2 regions of the Lactiplantibacillus sp. 3062 genome follow, and region 1 is predicted to be linked to the other one. Evidence: riboswitches for the same ligand, from Rfam matches in the RefSeq annotation. Region 1 holds a riboswitch; the other holds the start of a gene.
The links. A riboswitch is a leader RNA that binds a small molecule or an ion and turns the genes downstream of it on or off. The one in region 1 is predicted to bind preQ1.
Positions count from the first base shown of each region.

Region 2: it holds a riboswitch for preQ1, as region 1 does, so the genes downstream of both, ACWQAU_RS08520 (nucleoside hydrolase) here and ACWQAU_RS00080 (QueT transporter family protein) in region 1, are expected to answer to the same signal.

Region 1 is NZ_JBVAYE010000001.1:18,857-22,060, forward strand. It holds gene cbpA (cyclic di-AMP binding protein CbpA) at 136-774, shown strand; gene ACWQAU_RS00080 (QueT transporter family protein) at 1,052-1,558, opposite strand; PreQ1 riboswitch class I at 1,567-1,612, opposite strand; gene argF (ornithine carbamoyltransferase) at 1,667-2,689, opposite strand; gene ACWQAU_RS00090 (acetylornithine transaminase) at 2,682-3,204, opposite strand, start outside.
Region 2 is NZ_JBVAYE010000004.1:170,087-173,290, forward strand. It holds gene ACWQAU_RS08510 (cation:proton antiporter) at 1-459, shown strand, start outside; gene ACWQAU_RS08515 (dihydrofolate reductase family protein) at 523-1,062, opposite strand; PreQ1 riboswitch class I at 1,418-1,462, shown strand; gene ACWQAU_RS08520 (nucleoside hydrolase) at 1,483-2,463, shown strand; gene ACWQAU_RS08525 (ECF transporter S component) at 2,460-3,011, shown strand.

The DNA of each region.
Region 1 (3,204 bases):
AGCCGGTCTGAATGTTATCAGGCCGGCTTTTTCATCCCTTTTAGCCGTCGTTTGATGTCATAATGATACGTGTAAGCGGTCGTTTTATGGTATTATTTATTAAAACAAACTAATAAATCTGGGGGACCAACTGCTATGCTATTAAAAACACTCGTAAAGCCTAAAGAACGCCTCGTCACCATTACGGCGGACGCGACCTTAGAGGACGCCTTAAAAGTCTTGGAGGATTCCGGCTTCCGCTGTATTCCAATCTTAGATGAAACCGGTCATATCTTCCGCGGCAACATCTATAAGATGCACATCTATCGGCACAAGTCACGGGGCGGCGACATGTCGCTTCCCGTGACGACCCTGCTTAAAAATGCCACGAAAACGATTCAAGTCGACTCCGCCTTCTACAACATCTTCTTCTCCATCAAAGATTTGCCATACATTGCGGTGCTCGATGAACACGGCTATTTCTATGGCATTCTCACTCATACGCGTCTGCTCGACATGCTCTCACAATCTTGGAACGTTAATGTTGGTAGCTATGTTTTAACAGTTGTCTCCGTTGGTGAACGCGGCGACCTTGCAGCCATGGCTAAGATTATCACGAAATATACTTCAATCGCCGGCTGCCTGACCTTAGACGTCCAAAACGGGACACTCGGTTATCGGACGCTCTTTACCTTGCCAGAAAATGTCGACAGTGAAAAGCTCAAACGAATTATCGACAACTTGAATCGCAAACAATTTAAAGTCATCGAAGTGGAAGATTTACAAGCTGAATAATCACAGTTGCCCCGAGGTTACCTTGGGGCTTTTTTTATGAGATGAATTTTCAGTTCAAAAGCGACCAGCTTAAGACTGCTGAAAACAGTTCGAATTAGGACGATCATTGCTACCGAGCAGTTAACAATCCAAAACGCGTTGACCATTTCAAAATAATCAACCAAAAATCAAATTAACCACATTTCATTAAATGAATAAATAAGAGACCGGCGTAATATGCGAAAAACCATCTTCACATACTACGCCGGTCGTTCTTAATATTAAATTCAGTCACACCCTACTGAATCCGGTCACTAAAGTGCAAGACCCGATCCAAGCTGTACATAATTGGCGCAGTGATACTCATGATAATCAACTCTGATAAAGCAGTTGTTAGATACGTCGGCCAAAAAGCGACACCACTACTCATCATGGTAATCATCAGTGCGATCATAAACATCGAAACGGTGAATAGCGCGATATTCAGTAACATCCGTTGCCAAACCGTCTTCAACTTAGGGGCCAACCACGTCAATACCAGCAGGGCTAATAATGATTGGCCGCCACCAAAGAGAACGTTGAGGAGACTCGCACCGGGACCAAAAGCGTCAAACAAAATAACGCCAGCAACAATTCCCCAAATATACTTGCGATTGAACACGGCTAAGTGGTTCAACCCTTCAGAAACGCGGAATTGAATTGCGCCCGATGCCAAGCTAAAAGCTGCGGGGCCTAGGCATAATACAACATACATTGCAGCGACTAGGGCGTTGATAATCCATGGTCGAATTTTTGATTGTGTCATTCGCTTAATTCCTCCTAGTTTTTTTAACGTGGGATGGTTACGAACCACGTATTGATTGAAACAAAGCGAATATAATCGTAGCACGCTCTAGTAGTTCCCGCAAGCTTGCTAATTGAAAATGCTGGTAGGAATAAATAAGTTACCTAATGTAGCCGCCATTACCGCCTTAATTGCTGGCATCCGGTTGCCGGCCTCTTCAAAGACGACCGCCTGCTTACTCTGGAAGACATCATCCGTAATTTCAAACGCCGTCATTCCGTACTGTTCGCCTAATTTGGCTCCCAGCTGCGTCTTTAGATCGTGTAGTGCTGGTAAGCAATGCATGACAATCGTCGATGACTTGCCAGTAGCTGCGAGTAACGCAGTATTAATTTGAAACGGCAATAGTTGCTTGATCCGCTCACCATAGTCGACCTGCTCGCCCATTGAGACCCAGACATCCGTATAAAGCGCATCAGCCTGAGTAACGGCTTGTTGCGGATCAGCCGTAATCACGACCGTGCTCCCAGCTGCCTGCGCATACTGTTGGGCCAACGCGACCACTGCTGGGGCTGGCTGTAACGCTACCGGGGCCCCGATAGCGATATTGATGCCGAGCATCGCTCCCGCCACAAGTAAACTATTAGCCATATTATTGCGACCATCACCAACGTACGCTAACGTCAACCCTTTTAAATGACCAAAATGTTCCTTTAATGTTAAAAAATCCGCTAAAATCTGCGTCGGGTGCCACTCATCGGTCAATCCGTTCCAGACTGGCACACCACTATAGGTCGCTAAGTCTTCGACCGTGCTTTGTTTAAAGCCCCGAAATTCAATACCATCATACATGGACCCCAGTACTTTCGCCGTATCAACAACTGACTCCTTCGTCCCGAATTGGATGTCGTCCTTACCCAAAAACTCTGGATTCGCGCCCAGATCATTAGCCGCCACAGTAAACGCAGAACGTGTCCGTGTTGACGTTTTTTCAAACAGCAACGCAATATTTTTTCCTTGTAAATAAGGGTGTGGGATATGGTGTGCTTTAAGGGTCTTCAAGTGACTAGCAAAGTCAATTAAGTAAGCTAATTCTGTTGGTGTATAGTCGATTTCCTTCAAGAATGACCGACCTTCAAATTGATTATTCATTCGTCGTGACCTCCGTTGTCAAAGTTGTCAGTACCTTTGCAATCAAGGCAATCCCAGCTAATAAATCGGCCGGTTGCATCACAATTGGGGGTAACAAACGTAACGTATTATCGCCAGCTGATAACGTCAATAAGCCTTCTACTTGTAGCCGGGTAATGACTTGATTAACCGGGATTTGTTCATCTAAGTGGATTCCAATCATTAGGCCCTTCCCCGTGATTTGTTTAACTACCGGTATCGGTTCGACTTGAGTCGCTAGGGCTTGCCAGACAAGTTCGGCATGGGCCCGAACCGTCGTTAACAGCGCCGGTGTTAATTGGGTCAAGACACGTTTTGCCGCCGCCATAGCAACAGTATTACCGGCGAACGTCGAGCCATGGCTGCCCGGACCAAAGGCAGTGGCTAATTGCCGCCGACCAACCATTGCCCCCACTGGCAAGCCATTCGCTAAGCCCTTGGCGACCGTGTAGATATCAGGATCCAGGCCGTAACCTTCATAGGCCATCCGGTAACCA
Region 2 (3,204 bases), on a different contig from region 1:
GACGCAATCGGTTTAAGTGCTGTGATTGGCGCGTTCTTTGCCGGTATCGCCGTTGGTCAGACGGACTATCATGAAGTTATCGATGAGCATATTCAACCCATTGGTAATGCTGTATTTATCCCAGTCTTTTTCGTTAGTATTGGGCTGAATATGTCATTCAATGGTTTCCTGAACGATTTTTGGTTCATCGCTGTGATTACCGTTGCGGCAATTGCCACTAAGATCATTGGTGCCGGGGTCGGCGCACGGTTGGCGGGTTTTAATTGGTTAAGCGGCTATGAGATTGGCGCCGGCATGGTGTCACGTGGGGAGATGGCCCTGATCATTGCACAGATTGGTTATCAAGGCAAATTACTATCAGCTGATCGTTATTCGGCAGTCATCACGGCAATCATTTTAACGACGCTGATTGCACCACTATTACTTCGTCAGGCGGTTAAACGCCAACGTGAAGCTTAAAGCAATTGAAAATCCCAACTTGTTTGCGTGTTGCAAACGGGCTGGGATTTTTTAATCACGACATTATTCAGTTGTTAAACGTTGATAGTGGACTTCGGCGAGCTGACCATATCGATTGGTGTCAACTAATTCAAAGCGCTGTTGCTGGTCAATTGCTTTAAATAAGGGAATACCATCACCCAAAATGACTGGTGCAATCTGGATGTAGAGCTCATCAACTAAATCCGCAGCTAACAGCGGCATTAAGACGCCAGCACCGCCAACAATCCAAATATTTTTGCCAGCGGTATGGCGCAAGTCTTCGACGATCTTCGTGACGGGGGTATTGGTGAACTGGGTGCGTTCATCGCCGGTGTGGGGGTGGGAAGTCATGACAATATTGTGGGTCGCCGGATTATATGGATTAATGAGTTGATCAGTGGTTTGTTCCATCGTGTATTCGTAAGTATGGCGGCCCATGATGGCGGTATCAACTTGCTGCATAAATGCTTCGGTGGGGGCATCGTTGGCACCAGCTGTTTTGAACAGCCAGTCCAGCCGATTATCCTTGGTGGCTAAACAACCGTCAATTGAAACGGCCCCATAAAACTGAACTTTACGCATGATTCGACACCTACTTTATCTTTAGTAGTCATATTGTACCATGTTTTCCGGTCATTCACTTGATGAACTCTGGTAAAAGTTCAGTAACATAATTAAATAATTGGTTCGAAATGGGAGGTGGGGAACTACTTAAGGTGTCGCTGGGAGCGTATGAATACTGCAAATAATGATGTTGTGGGGCTAATGGGGATGAGTATGCACAGTGGGTTAAGCAGGTCGTGGTGATTATTGTCAGAGAGGTAGCATCGGCCATCAAGATGTGAGTCGAAGTAACGATTGGTGGTTTTCAAGGGCCCCACCGTCCGCTATAATTGGATTAGCATTTCATCACATACAGTTTGACCTAATTAGGCGAGCTGGCCTGGTTCGTAAACTTCCCAGGATAAAAAACCAAGAACTTCAGTTATCGGAGGTAAGAGAATGAATGCGACGCGTAACGTTATTATTGACTGTGATCCCGGGATCGATGATAGTTTAGCACTATTATTGGCGCTTAAATCACCGGCACTTAATGTGATTGGGATTACAATTGTTTGTGGGAACGTGCCAACCCATATCGGTGCGGAAAATGCACTGAAAATTTTAGATTTGGCTGACCGATTGGATATTCCAGTCTATTTGGGCGCTAATCGCCCATTGGAAGTCGCCTACACGAGTGCGCAAGACACCCACGGCGATGATGGCTTAGGGAATAGTCAGATTCCAGCGGTAACGGCGGTACGACCGATTCAAGATGCCGCTGGTTTTATTGAAGAGACGCTGATTGAAGCACCTGATACTTCGATTTTAGCGTTGGGACCGTTGACGAACATTGCAACGGTACTGCAACGTGATCCACGCTTATTTGAACAAGTCGATCAATTTACACTGATGGGTGGAAGTTATCGGAGTCACGGTAATTGTTCGCCAGTGGCTGAATACAACTTCTGGTGTGACCCGGATGCGGCCAAGGTCGTCTTTGACTTGATGCCTGTTCCCATTCAGATGGTTGGTTTAGACGTCACGCGTAACATCGTGTTGACACCCAGTTTATTAACGTATATTAAAGACGTCAATCCAGCAATGGGGGCTTTTGTTGAGAAAATTACAACCTTTTATTTTGACTTTCATTGGGAATATGAACGGGTTATTGGTTGTGTGATCAATGATCCGTTGGCCGTGGCCGGAATGCTTGACCCAACGATTCTGAGTGGCTTTGAAAGCTACACGACGGTTGTGACGGATGGTGTCGCGCGTGGGCAGTCAATCGTGGATGATCATGATTTCTGGCACAACACACCCAATAGTCAAATCATGACGAAGGTTGACGTCGTAGCTTTTTGGCGGTTGTTCTTAACGACTGTGGTCGGTGCGGCTGATCCTGATTTAACGCAAGTCTTGCACCAATTGGTGAGTGCATGAAGAGAATAAAAACGCGGGCAATTACGTTATTGGCGCTCTGCATTGCCCTGAATATTGTTGGCAGTAACATTGCCTTGATGTTAAAATTACCGATTTATTTAGATTCAATTGGTACCGTTTTGGCTGCTGCTGTGTTTGGACCACTGGGTGGAATGTTGGCCGGGGGTGCCACCGGAGTTATCGTGGGTGCGACGACAGACCTGTACTCGCTGTTCTTCATGCCCGTTCAACTGCTGACTGGGTTAGTTGCTGGTCTGCTATATCGGCGAATCAAGCCGGGCACGTGGCGGTCAAATTGGTGGCTAGCTGGTGTTATTTCACTTCCCGGAACACTTTTATCCACGGCGATTACGGTCATCTTATTTCATGGCATCACGTCGTCTGGTTCGAGCATGCTAGTCCAATTATTATTAGGTACCGGTATGGGCAAAACGATGGCCGTCTTCTTGATACAAGTGGGAACGGATTATTTAGATCGGTTTATCACAGTGTACGTGGTCGCACTTGTTTACCGCGCATTGCGATATAAATTGCCGCAAGCTAATTAGTTGAACGGATGACTTGGTGTCGGATGACTAAATCTAAGCATGTTTACGCTAACTCGCACTTTTTCCAGCGGGCCGAAGCAGGCTGTCTTTGAGCTTGGCAAATTCTAGTTTTCGATTCGTAGTGTCTGATGAGTCGTGTAAATATGAACAGTAAAAATGACCTCACAGGAACATTCCTGGCGAGGTCATTTTT